DNA from 2 places in the Arthrobacter sp. UYCu512 genome. Region 1 is predicted to be linked to the other one. Evidence: predicted binding sites of a transcription regulator. Region 1 holds the regulator's gene; the other holds the start of a gene.
The links. The regulator Rex, encoded in region 1, represses fermentation and respiration genes when NADH is low (regulators of the CRP and FNR family bind a similar motif). The targets are predictions, from matches to a motif close to CTTGTGAANNNNTTCACAAG.
Positions count from the first base shown of each region.

Region 2: a site for Rex is predicted at 2,750-2,769, ahead of ABIB49_RS03835 (glyceraldehyde-3-phosphate dehydrogenase). Genes of this name have one in related genera too.

Region 1 covers NZ_JBEPPA010000007.1:232,206-238,751, forward strand. Annotated here, with positions in the region: gene ABIB49_RS09805 (3-deoxy-7-phosphoheptulonate synthase) at 1-505, shown strand, start outside; gene ABIB49_RS09810 (helix-turn-helix domain-containing protein) at 692-904, shown strand; gene ABIB49_RS09815 (30S ribosomal protein bS22) at 1,105-1,203, shown strand; gene ABIB49_RS09820 (hypothetical protein) at 1,218-1,343, shown strand; gene ABIB49_RS09825 (HAD family hydrolase) at 1,412-2,230, opposite strand; gene ABIB49_RS09830 (glutaredoxin family protein) at 2,343-2,603, shown strand; gene ABIB49_RS09835 (redox-sensing transcriptional repressor Rex) at 2,688-3,383, shown strand; gene ABIB49_RS09840 (hypothetical protein) at 3,448-4,236, opposite strand; gene ABIB49_RS09845 (YceI family protein) at 4,652-5,200, opposite strand; gene ABIB49_RS09850 (histidine phosphatase family protein) at 5,412-6,077, shown strand; gene ABIB49_RS09855 (TlpA family protein disulfide reductase) at 6,080-6,546, shown strand, end outside.
Region 2 covers NZ_JBEPPA010000002.1:266,127-272,672, forward strand. Annotated here, with positions in the region: gene ABIB49_RS03825 (HNH endonuclease family protein) at 1-620, opposite strand, end outside; gene ABIB49_RS03830 (TolC family protein) at 750-959, opposite strand; gene ABIB49_RS03835 (glyceraldehyde-3-phosphate dehydrogenase) at 1,038-2,534, opposite strand; gene ABIB49_RS03840 (hypothetical protein) at 2,884-3,036, shown strand; RNA gene rnpB (RNase P RNA component class A) at 3,178-3,571, opposite strand; gene ABIB49_RS03850 (alpha/beta hydrolase) at 3,643-4,560, shown strand; gene ABIB49_RS03855 (YaaA family protein) at 4,620-5,384, shown strand; gene ABIB49_RS03860 (zinc ribbon domain-containing protein) at 5,444-6,181, opposite strand; gene ABIB49_RS03865 (Nif3-like dinuclear metal center hexameric protein) at 6,304-6,546, opposite strand, start outside.

The sequences.
Region 1 (6,546 bases):
GGCGCTCGACGCGTGCAGCGCCGCGGCAGCCGCCCAGGCGTTCCTCGGGATCGACGGTGCAGGCCGGGCCGCACTGGTCGCCACCGCCGGCAATCCGGACACCCACATCATCCTCCGCGGCGGACGCGGAGGACCGAACTACTCCGTCGTGGACATCGAGGTCGCCACCGCCAAATTGGCCGCCACGCGGCTGAACCCCCGGCTGATCGTTGATGCGAGCCATGCCAACAGCGGCAAGGATCACCGCCGGCAGGCTGAAGTTGCCCTGGAAATCGGCGCCCGGCTGGCGGGCGGCGGCAGCATGGGGGGAGCCATTGCCGGCGTGATGCTGGAGAGCTTCCTGGTCGGCGGGGCGCAAAGCCTTGACGTTGCCGAGCATGCCGCCGGAACGGACAAGCTGGTCTACGGCCAGAGCGTGACGGACGCCTGCATGGACTGGGATGTTACGGAATCGGTCTTGGCGTCGCTGGCGGATTCCGCTCGTGTGCGCCGGACCCGCGCCTAACCATTGGCGCGCCCGGACAGCCAGGGGAAATCAGTCCGAGCGCCGGCAGCTTGACGGTAACTCTTTCACATTGGCACCATCAGCCCCTAGAGTATCTAACACATGGTTGTTTGATGGCTCAGCATCGGCACACCGCCATGTCGTTCAGATGCGGCTGCCGTTCGCTTGAGTAAAGGAAACAGGGAAATGTCTTCGGAGGCTAACTTCTCCAACGCCCGCTTCTTGACCGTGGCTGAAGTCGCGGACGTGATGCGGGTGTCCAAAATGACCGTGTACCGGCTTGTTCATTCCGGCGAGATGCCGGCAGTCCGGTTCGGGCGCTCCTACCGGGTGCCGGAAACCGCCGTGGAGCAGTACCTCAAGGGCGCTGTCGTCGAGGGACACACGGAAACGGCCTGATTCCCTGCGTTCTTTTCACCGGAAATCACAGCGTCCGGCCGCCCGGGCCGGTCTGCGGTCGTAGTCTGCCCCCGATAGGCGGTACCCTGTTAAGGAACGTTTTACGTCATTGTAAGAACCTGTCAGTTGTACAGTCTGCTGCTTAGCCCGCGGATCCTTTCCAACAGGCAGGTACTGCATCTAGCCGGTAAGGAACTTTCGTGGGTTCAGTTATTAAGAAGCGTCGCAAGCGTATGGCCAAGAAGAAGCACCGCAAGCTGCTTCGCAAGACGCGCCACCAGCGTCGCAATAAGAAGTAGAAATACTTCGCACTATGTCAATGCCCGTTGCCTTCCCGGCAGCGGGCATTTTCTTTGGCTTGTCGCGCCAGCTGGCGACGCCGGACGCGCGCTGGCGCAGGCGCCGCAAGGAAACGCGCGCGACGTACGGATTCGCGTAGTGCTCGGCCCGAAGTGCACCGCCCGGGTAGAAGCGCGTCGGAAAGCGGCGTGGCAGGGATGTCCGCGGTCAGATAGAGGGGCCGCGGAAGCGGGAGAACCCCCGCCAGAGGCCGTAGACGGCGCCGCCAACCGTGGCGGCCTTGAGCCCCAGGGTGGCGGCGCGGCGGCCGGAACGGAAGTCGTAGACCGGCCAGTTGTGTTCGCGGGCGTGACGGCGGAGCCGGGAATCCGGGTTGATGGCCACGGGGTGGCCCACCATGCTCAGCAGCGGGATGTCGTTGTGCGAATCGCTGTAGGCCCAGCACCGGGCCAGGTCCAGGCCCTCGGCATCGGCTACCGCCCTGACGGCCACCGCTTTGGCGGGACCATGCAGGATTTCGCCGACCAGCCGCCCGGTGTAGGACCCGTCCACGATTTCGCCCACGGTGCCGAGGGCTCCGGTGAGGCCCAGCCTGGTGGAGATCACCGTGGCCACCTCGATCGGCGTCGCCGTGACAAGCCAGACCCGGCGGCCTACCCGGAGGTGCTGCTCCGCCAGCGCCTTGGCGCCGGGCCAGATCCGGGATTCAATCATTTCGTCATAGACTTCTTCGCCGAGTGCCTCGATGTCCGCAACGGTGATACCGGCGGCGAGCGCCAGGGCGGTATCCCGGACGGCGTGGACGTCATCCATTTTCTCGCCGCGGAGCACAAACATCAGTTGCTTCCAGCCGATCCCGGCCGCCTCGCGGAGGGTGAATGCCCCGCGCTGGTGCATTTTGCGGGCCACATGGAACAGGCTGGCCCCGCGCATCAGGGTGTTGTCGACGTCGAAGAACGCGGCTTCGCCGTGCTGCGCCGCGGCAGCAGGTTCTGCGGCCGCGGCGGCGTACTTCTCTTCGGACATGCCACGAGTCTAGTCACCGACGGGTCCGGTTTTGTCCCGGCGGCTCACCGCGGAGTGGCTTGGCTCCGCGGCGGCGTCGACGCCGGACGGGCCGCCGGGCTACCGTGGAGCCATGCCAAGCCCCGACGTCGTCCTCATCACCAAAGCTGACTGCCACCTGTGCTCGGCGGCGCGCGCCGCCGTCGACCGCGTCACAAAGAGCCTGGGAATCGGATGGCGCGAACAGCTGGTGGACGACGACGCCGAACTGCGGGAGCGCTTTGCCGAGGAGATTCCCGTGGTGCTGGTGGATGGTGTCCAGCGGGACTTCTGGAAGATCGACGAAGTCCGGCTGGACCGGACGCTGCGGCGGGCGCTGGGCCAGCAGCCCTGAACCGTCGCCGGAGCCGGGCGCTTTGTTCGCCGAACTGCGGGGGCCCTAGAGTGGAAGTCACAACGCGACTCAATGGAGCAGATAGTGACTTCGCTGGATTCATCCCCTGAGGCCGTGCCGGGGGGATCAGGGACTGCCGCCAAGCAGATTCCGCCCGCGGCCGTGTCCCGGCTGACCATCTATCTGCGCGCCCTGACCACCTTGCTTGCGGAGGGGGTTGACCGCGTCTCGTCCGAGTCGCTGGCCGAGGCCTCGGGCGTCAGCTCCTCCACCCTCCGCAAAGACCTTTCCTACGTCGGGTCCTACGGGACCCGCGGCGTGGGCTACGAAGTGCAGTTCCTCAACAGGCATATAGCAGCGGCCCTGGGCCTGACGCACGACTGGAAAGTGGCAATCGTCGGCGCCGGAAACCTGGGTAAGGCGCTGGCCCGGTACGGTGGCTTCGAATCCCGGGGCTTCGATATTGTGGCGATCTTCGATGCGGACCAGATGGTGGTGGGCAGCGAAGTGGGCTGGCTGCGGGTCAGCGACGCCGCCGACCTGGAGCCGGTACTGCAACGCACGGGCGCGAACATGGTAGTGCTGGCCCTGCCGGCCGCCGTTGCACAGGACGTCTGCGAGCGGGTGATTGCCGCCGGGGTGCGAAGCATTCTCAGTTTTGCCCCGGTGATGCTGCAGGTTCCGCCGGGGGTCAACCTGAGAAAAGTGGATATGGCCACCGAACTGCAGATCCTCGCCTACCACGCACAAAGGGCGCAGGACCCGGAGGTTGCTGGCTAGTTAAAGTCAGCCCGTCCGGCTCCCGCGCCCCTTGCGCCGTTGCCCGGCTAGTAGCTGGTGCGCGCTAGTTCGGTTTGCCCGGCTGCCCGTAGGGGTTGGCGAACGGCTGCTGCTTGCTGAAGTACGGGGCCGTTGCCGGCAGGTACAACATCACGATGCCGGCGATGCCCAGCAGGACTGCCAGGGTGCCGATGCTGAGCGGGAAGAGGCTGAACAGGGAGAGGGCAGCGAAGACGGTGCCCAGGATCCTGGCCCAGTTTTTGCCTTTGCGCACGTTCAAGGCCACGAGGGCATAGAGCCCGGCGCTGATCACTGCGAAGACCACGATGCTGCCCACCAGGGCGCCCCTGAGGTCTTCGAACCGGATATCAGCCCCGCTGGCAGACATCTGCTGTTCAAACATGGCCCGCGTTCCGGCAGTGTCCAGGGTGCCGACCGCCAGCAGCAGGGAGATGATCCACACCGCGCCCGATGCGACGATGAGCCAGAAAGCGGTGTTGACCAGCTGCGGCATGGCGGGTTTGGCCTGCAGCTGCCCGGAGGGGTACTGGGCATAGGGGGACTGGTTGTCCTGCGGCTGGTTGTACTGCGGCTGTCCATACGGCGGCGGGTTCTGGCCGTACTGCGGGGCCTGCGGGGAGTTTTGGCCGTACTGCGGGGCAGCCTGCTGGCCGTAGGGCGGTGCCGAGGGCGCCTGGCCATACTCCGGAGCGGCAGGCGACACCTGGCCGTACTGCGGGGCGGAGGGCGGCTGCTGGCCGTGCTGGGGATCGTTCTGGCCGTAGTGGGGCGCCGGCTGTTCGCCGGGGGCGGGGGAGTCCGGGTTCGACGGCGGGACGGGCGGGATACTCATGGGCGTTCCTTTGCATGGCACTCTGGTTCGGATACCGGAAACAGATTCCTGCCCTGCCCCCAGCCTGGATTCCTCCCACCGTACCGCGGGCCGGTGCCCGCGCGGATCATTCTCGAGGCGTATTCTCTGCGCGTGGCCGGGCCGTCACCTGGCCGTGGCCGGGCCGTCACCTGGCCGTGGCCGGGCCGTCAACGGGCCGTCGCCGGGCCATCACCGGGGCTCTCCGGCATGGCGAACCCGGGAAGCTCCGGCCAGCAGTCCCGACCCGGAGGCCATGGGGTGGGTGCCGCCCAAACGCGGCCGATTCGACAAAACCCCGGCCGCCGACTTAACGCAGCACCCCGCTCCGTCACGGGGACGAAGCGGGGTGTAAGCGGCCGGCGCCGGAGCCGGCCGGCCGGTGGTTAGCTGCCGGCTAGGCTGCGGGGGCGATGAAGGCCAGTTCGAGGTTGACGGCCACCTTGTCACTGACGAGGACACCGCCGGCTTCGAGGACCGCGTTCCAGGTCAGGCCGAAGTCCTTGCGGCTGATTGTGGTTTCTGCGGACAGGCCGGCGCGGGTCATGCCGAAGGGGTCGACGGCAACGCCGTTGAACTCGGTCGCCAGGGCCACGGTGCGGGTGACACCCTTGATGGTGAGCTCGCCCTGGAGTTCATAGCTGTCGCCCTTGGGCACGATGCCGGTGGAAACGAAGGAGATTTCCGGGAACTTCTCGACGTCGAAGAAGTCTTCGCCGCGCACGTGGCCGTCGCGGTTTGCGTCGCCGGAGTCGAAGCTGGCGGTCTTGATCGTGGCGTGGACCGTGGACTCGGCCACGTTCTCGGCGAGGCCAAGGGTGGCCTCCGCATCCTTGAACTGGCCGCGGACCTTGCTGATGCCGGCGTGGCGGACGGTGAAGGCAATCTCGCTGTGCGAGTTGTCAAGGGTCCAGGTGCCGGTGGTGACGTTAGTGGGAAGTGCCATGGTGTTTCTCCTTGAGTCGGGTGGGTCGTACGGTAGGTCTGATCGTCAGCTGAAACTTCATTGGTTGAAGTCTCAACTAAGCGCTGCACCCAGTATAAACATGCATTTGCATCTTTTATTCCAACCCCGGGGAACATTTCTGAAAACTCTTGAGTTCTACTTCTTGTAGAAGATTTCGTCATTAGCCCTGCCCTTTGAGAAACTGGTACACATGCCCCAAGCCACTGTCCATTTGCTCCGCCACGGCGAGGTCTACAACCCCGAGGGCGTCCTGTACGGCAGGCTGCCCGAATTCCACCTCTCCGATCTTGGCCGGGAGATGGCCCGGACGCTCGCTGACCACTTCCGTGCCAGGTCTGCCCAGGGGGCAAAGATCGTCCACCTCGCCGCCTCGCCGCTGACCCGCGCCCAGGAAACGGCGCAGCCCATCGCCGAGGCGCTAAACCTCGACATCACCACCGAGGCGCGGATTATCGAGGCGGCCAATTATTTCGAGGGCCTCCACGTCGACAAGGCGGAGATCCTCAAGCCGAAGCACTGGCCGATGCTGCGCAACCCGTTCCGGCCCTCCTGGGGCGAGTCCTATAAGGACCAGTCGGCCCGGGTTATGGCCGCAGTACAGGACGCCCGGCTCCGCGCCATCGAACTCGGTGGAACGGGCGCAGAGGCCATCCTCGTCAGCCACCAGCTGCCCATCTGGGCCACCCGGCTCAGCGCCGAGGGTAAACCGCTCTGGCATGATCCGCGCAAACGTGAATGCACCCTGACTTCGGTCACCTCGTTGGTGTTCGGCGACGCCGGGAACCTCCTGCGGGTCGAGTACAGCGAACCCGCGGCAGCCCTTCTTCCCGGTGCCTCCAGCACCCCTGGAGCTTGAGCATGAACCGAAACCACACGGCCGCGTCGCCCGTGAGCCGCCGCAACGTCCTGACGGCCGGCGGCGCGGCGCTCGCCGTCGTGCTGGGACTCTCCGGCTGCGCGCAGGAGGACGCCCTGGCCCAGCAGGCCAGGGCGGGCGACAACAAGAACTACGTGGCCGGCGACGGGTCGGTCACGGAATTCGCGGCCGCCGACCGCAAGAACCCCGTTGCCATCAAGGGCACACTCTTCGACGGTACCGAGGTAACGGCAGAGGCCTTCCCCGGGCAGGTCACCGTGCTCAACTTCTGGTTCGCGGCCTGCGCTCCGTGCCGGGTCGAGGCGCCCGCGCTCGAAGAGCTGCATCAGGAGTTCAAGAGCCAGGGCGTTCAGTTCTTCGGGGTCAACCTCCGGGACGAGAAGGCCACCGCGGACGCCTTCGACAAGACGTTTAACCTGAGCTACCCGAGTTTTAATGACAAAGACGG
Region 2 (6,546 bases), on a different contig from region 1:
TTGTCCTGGTTCGCAGCCCCGTCGACGGCGATCAGGTTCAGCGGATCGTTTGCCAGATGCTCCCGCTGCCCGGCGCTCAACTGCTGGGCACCCTTCTGCCAGGCGTCGCCCAGGGCCACAACATGGTCGATCTGTACGTCTTTGCTGCTCCCGCTTCCCCGCCGGAACCTGATCTGCTGGCCGGTGTATGGTTCCCGGAGCGTTCCGGCGGCCACCTGGCAGGTGGATCCCCCGGTGAACTCGAGGTCCGAAAGGTCGCGGCGAAGGATGTCGTTTCGGGTATCGCAACCGTTCAGGTCCACGTCGAGCCATGCCTGGCCGAATGCCCCGCGGTCATAGTCGGCCCGGGCTGCCCGGCCCTTGACCGCCAGCGTTTCGAGCAGCACAGCAGCGGAGCCAGCCGGAACGGGACGCACGGAAGCGACCGCATTCATCCAGCGCGCCGCCAGCACCGGCGCCTCGCCGGACCCCCCTCCGGGGGGTTCCACAGCCGCGAACTGCCCGGCGGTGAAAAACCAGCCGAGCCCCGCTGCTACGGCGAGGGCCACTGCGGCAAGCAGGGCCCACGCCTGGCGGGACCGCCGTCGTGACTGCCGGAATTCCGGCCATGTCCGGGTCACACCCGCACCAGGGCACACTGCCGGGTGCCGGTCCGTTCCGGGGCGGGACGACTTCCTTCCACCCCTGAAGGCTAAATCCGGTCTCCGCCGCCGCCGCAGTTTTCCACAGTGTGGAGGACAGGTGCCCGGCTAGTTCTCCTTCGTCACCCGCACAAGGTCCTCGTTGGCGAGGGACATCAGGGATTCGAGTTGCTGGACCCGCGCCTCGTCTACCTCCCCGGCCGCATACTTGGTGCGTGCATCGTCGAGGAGCCGCTTGGCTTCCTTAACGTTCCGGTGCGCGACGTCCAACGCGTGTTCAAGAGTGGTTTCGTGGTCTACTGCCGGGTTTTGTTCCATTGAACCATTGTGGTGCGCATTCCAGGTCGATTCCAGCGGACCGGCCGGGAATGCGCCACAGAGTTCAGAAATGTCCGGTCAGGCGGTGACCTCAACGCGAAGACCGGCTGCCTGCAGGGTGGCAGCCGCGTCCTTGGCGGGGAACGACGGCGGGTTCACGCCGGCCATTTCCTCCATAACGCGGACCACCTGGCAGCTGTAGCCGAACTCGTTGTCGTACCAGACGTAGAGGATAACGTTCTTGTCGTTGGTGATGGTGGCAAGGCCGTCGATTATTCCTGCCCGGCGTGAGCCGACGAAGTCGGTGGAGACAACCTCCGGCGAATCGATGTAGTCGAGCTGCTTGCGCAGCTCCGAGTGCAGCGACATTTCCCGGAGGTAGTCGTTGACCTCATCCTTGGTGGTGCCGTTTTCCAGGCTCAGGTTCAGGATGGCCAGGGACACGTCCGGGGTGGGCACCCGGATGGAACTTCCCGTCAGCTTGCCGAGCAGCTCCGGGAGTGCCTTCGCCACTGCCGTGGCCGCCCCGGTCTCGGTGATCACCATATTCAGGGCGGCGGAGCGTCCGCGCCGGTCACCCTTGTGGAAGTTATCGATCAGGTTCTGGTCGTTGGTGAAGGAGTGGACGGTCTCCACATGGCCGTGAACGACGCCGTACCGGTCGTTGATCGCCTTCAGGACAGGAGTGATGGCATTCGTGGTGCAGGAAGCCGCGGAGACGATCCTGTCCGCATCGGTGATCGTTGCGTGGTTGATGCCGTGAACGATGTTCTTCAGCTCGCCCTTGCCCGGAGCAGTTAGCAGAACCCGGGATGCGCCCTTGCTCTTGAGGTGCTGGGAGAGTCCGTCGGCGTCGCGCCAGCGTCCCGTGTTGTCGACGACGAGTGCGTTGTGGATGCCGTAGGCGGTGTAGTCGATGGTGGCGGGGTTGTCCGAGTAGATGACCTGGATCTGAACGCCGTTCGCGGTGATGGTGTCGTTTTCGAGGTCCACCTTGATGGTGCCTTCGAAGGAACCGTGGACCGAGTCGCGGCGCAGCAGGCTGGCACGCTTGGCAAGGTCATTGTCCGAACCGCGGCGGACCACAATAGCGCGCAGCCGCAGCCCATGCCCGCCGCCGGCCTTTTCGATCAGGAGCCGGGCCAGGAGCCGGCCGATGCGGCCAAATCCGTAGAGGACGACGTCGGTGCTGGTGCGGTCGTCGGCGCCGCGCTTGCCCACAACATCGGCCAGCTCCGCACGGAGGAACTCGTCCAGGGTGGCACCCTTGCCCTCGACGCGGTACTTCTCGGTGAGGCGGGCGACGTCGATGGCTGCGGCGCCGAGGTCCAGCGTGGTCAGGGCGTCCAGCAGCGGGGCGGTCTCCTCAAGACGCAGTTCTTCCTTGCTCATCCGACGGGCGAAGCGGTGTGCCTTCAGGATGTTCATGGTGGACTTGTTGATCAGGCTGCGGCCGTGGATGGACGTCACCACGTTGTTCTCGCGGTACAGCCGGCCGATCACCGGGATCATGGCCTCGGCGAGCGCCTCCCGGCCCATCCACGTATCAAGACAAGAATCTGACGTCTGGCTCACAGAAATACCTTCCTAAAATCCACCACATACGGCGCCGTATGCGGAAGTCGGCTGCCGGAGGGTGTCCGGAACCTGGGCTCCGGGGATTCGGTCCACCCCGGGCGCACGTGTCAAGCAAAACGAAAGCCGCCGGCTGCGAACGCAGACCCGACGGCAGAACATCTACGTTCGTCTTCCATTCTACCGGCGGCCCGGAAGGGACCGGTGCCCCGTTACGCGTGAAATGACTCACACGCGGCCCGGGTTAGCCCGTCGTGCCCACCGGCACACCCAACGCAGGACAGCTGCGACGCCGGGCTCTGGCGCCCTCCGGCCTAAGCAGCTGCCCGCTACCCTCTAGGATGTTCCTATGGGACTAATAATCACTCTACTTATCATCTGGCTCGTTTTGTCCGTCCTCGGCTTTGTCGTCAAGGGCCTTCTCTGGCTGGCCGTCGTTGGCCTGATCCTCTTTGTGGCAACCGGCGTCTGGGGCTGGGTGAAGCGGAAGGCCAAGGCCTAACACTGCCATTGGTCCATACCGGCGGTGGCCGGCACCTTTCGGTGCCGGCCACCGCTTTTTTCGTGCGCGGCGGGTGCGCGGCAGCGCGCACCGCAGCGCGCCGCGGGGTTTGTCGTTACGCGGCCCAACCGGTGGTGTGGGTGGATGGGTTGACCGATACGCCGGGTTCTGTGTTCCCGCGCCGTTGCCAGCACAGGAATAGCGGCCATCCATCTACGAACGCCGTTGCCGGCGCCCTCCAGCAGCCTACCCGGACACTCGGGCGGGCAGCCCTCAAACGTGTCCTGTCTGGCCTTGCTCCGGGTGGGGTTTACCTAGCCTTCCCGGTCACCCGGGAAGCTGGTGGTCTCTTACACCACCGTTTCACCCTTACCTGCCCTGCCGGCTGTGCAAGCACACCCGGCACGCAGGCGGTCTGTTCTCTGTGGCACTGGCCTGCGGGTTACCCCGAGTGGGCGTTACCCACCACCCTGCCCTGCGGAGCCCGGACGTTCCTCGAGCCACTTGCGTGACGCGCGGCCGCCTAGTCAACCCATCCGCCGTCTATTCTACGGTCACTGCGGGCCGGCCCGGCAACACCTCCGGCGCCGGGCCTATGATCGGGGAATGGACGCGTCAGAACTGAGCCGGCGCCGTTTGCTGGAGCTGGCGGGAATCGGAGTGGGTGCGTCCGCCCTGGCAGCCTGCGCTCCCGGAATCCCGTCCCCTGCCGCGCCACCGCCGGCGCCGCCCGCGGGTCCCGCGGGTGGGCAGGCGAACCCGACGGCGGGTTCGACCCGGACGCCTGCTGTCCCGTTGACCGTCCGGACCAGGACGGGATCATTTGTTTCGGTGTTCCGCCCCGGAATCAGCACCGGCTGGTCACTGGCCGCCCCCGAAGCCCCGCCCGGCGCGGCGCGGCCCGATCTGCCGCTGGCGGTATTCCTGCACGGTCTCGGCGGCAGCCACACGGTGCTGCTGGAGGAACTGGCCGCCCACGAGGCGCTTCGGCGGCACCTCGACGCCGGCGGTCTGCCCTTCGGGATAGCCGCCGTGGACGGCGGAAACAGCTGGTGGCACCCCCGCGCTGACGGCAGCGACACCCAGGCAATGCTGATCCAGGAGTTCATTCCGTTCCTCGGCGGCCAGGGGTACGACCTTGGCCGGATCGGCCTCTTTGGCCTCTCGATGGGCGGCTTCGGTTCGCTGCTGCTCGCCTCGCAGGGCCGCTTGCCCGGTGTACGGGCCGTCGCAGCCATGAGTCCGGCTCTCTGGGACCACTACGACCCGCGCACCGACAGCGCCTTCGACGGTCCGGACGACTTTGCGGCCCATAACGTGTTCGCGCTCCGCCCAAGACTCGCAGCGCTGCCCAAACGAATCGACTGCGGGACCGCGGACACCCTTGCCGGAACGGTTCGCCAGTACCGGGAGGGGCTCCCGGGCGCCGTCGAGGGCGGCTTCCAGCCCGGCGGCCACGACTCCGGCTATTGGCGCTCCATCCTCCCCGAGGTCTTGTCCTTCCTGGGCCGGAACCTGGCCTGAACTTCGGTCGGAAGCTGCCGGCGGCCGGCCCGCGCAGGACGCGCCGCTAAGCTTGGACGGTGCTGATTCTGCTGCCGCCCTCCGAAGGCAAGACTCCCGCCACAGCCGGCGACGCCGTCGACTGGGCCACCTTGAGCTTCCCCGAATTGAACAGCTACCGTGCCAAGGTGCTGGCGGGCCTTGGTACGGTCAGCGCCCACGAGGACGCCCTGGCGCTGTTGGGCGTTGGCGCCTCCCTCTGGGCCGACGTCGAGCGGAACACCAGGCTGCACGCCGAACCGGCAGCCCCGGCCCACCAGGTCTACTCAGGGGTGCTTTACGACGCCTTGGACTACAACAGCCTCACGCCTTCGCAGCGGAAAAGAGCGGACGCTTCCGTGCTGGTCATTTCGGCACTCTGGGGTGCCATCCACTTCGGGGACCGGGTGCCGGCGTATCGGTTGTCAATGGCCGCTGCGTTGCCCGACGTCGGACGCCTGGCATCTTTTTGGAAGCCGCACCTCAGCGCGGCGCTCGCGACCGTCACCGCTGGCGAACTGCTTGTGGACTGCCGTTCCAGCACGTACGCCGCCGCGTGGGCTCCGCCGCCGCCGCAGACCGTGGCCGTGAACGTGTTTACCGAGGCCAAAGGCGTCCGGAAGGTCGTCAGCCACTTCGCCAAGCACACCCGTGGCGAGCTCGCCCGGCACCTGCTGAGCCGGCGGGGTCCGGCACCGCAGACTCCCGCCCGGCTGCAGAAAGCCGCGGCCGAAAAGTGGACAGCGGAACTGGTCGAGGGCACGTCCCGGAAGCCGCACACCCTCAACCTGATCCTGCCCAACTAGCTCGCAGCAGGGGTCGTTTTGAGCGCTCAAAACGACCCCTGCTGCGAGTCAGTTTGTGGTTACACCCATTCGGACGAGCGGACCAGGATGCAGCCGGAATCCGGGCAGAACACCACTTCGTCCTCGGCCGCAGCCTTGATCTCGGCGAGGTCCCCCGGGCTCAGCTGCATACCCGAACCCTCGGACGTTCCGTGGAAGAGCCGGGCCGCGCCCACGCCGCGCTTCGCCAGGGTCTTTTCGTAGACCGCCAGGAGGCCGGCATCCAGGCCTTCGGCGAACTGGGCGCGATTGCCCCGCACCACAGTTGCCTCGGCTGCGATCTCCGCGAGCCGCTCGTCAAGTTCGGAGCGGATGGAACCGAACGAGCCCTGAATGTCGTCAACGATCTGCTGCTGGCCGGCCTGGCGCAGGCGGAGCGAGTCCAGCCGTTCCAGGACTTCCAGCTCAATGTCCTCAAGGTCGGAGCGGCGCTTGTTCAGTGACACGAGGTCACGCTGCAGCGCCACGAGGTCCTTCGACAGGCCGGTGCCGCTGTTGAGCCTGGCCTCGTCGCGTTCAATCCGGGAGGCGACCTGCTCCACGTCGGCTTCGGCCCGCTTGAGCTCGAGTTCGGCGTCGTGGACCGCCACCTTCGCGGCGCCAAGTTCCCCGCTGGCCACGCCGAGGGCAGCCTCAAGATCGGTGATCCGTGGGTCGCTTTCAAGGCTTCGGCGGCGGTTGGACAGGGATTTGAGCTTCGCATCAAGTCCCTGCAATTCGAGCAACTTCAACTGTTCCGCCGGTGCTGCCTTGGCCACTATTTACCTCCGCTAAATCCCTGCCGGCCGCAGCCGGGCGCCGTGTCGGCGCTCCCTAGACTCTAGCGCCTAGCGTACTCCCCGGCCTCGCTAGCTCACCCGGGGCACCTCGCACGCCAGGCTTAGCCCGGAGTCAGAATGAAGTCCCACGGGTCGCTGTTGGTGGTGCTGACCCGGATCTGCACGTTGTGGCCCTGGTCTCCCAGGACGTTGCCCAATGCCTCGGCGGCGGCAGGCAGCCACAGCCACTCGCTGGCGAAGTGCGAAACGTCGATGAGGTAGGGCCTGTTGTTGACGGCCTCCTCCCGGGCTTCCGACGCCGGATGGTGCCGCAGGTCGGCCGTCAGGTAAACATCGGCGTCGGC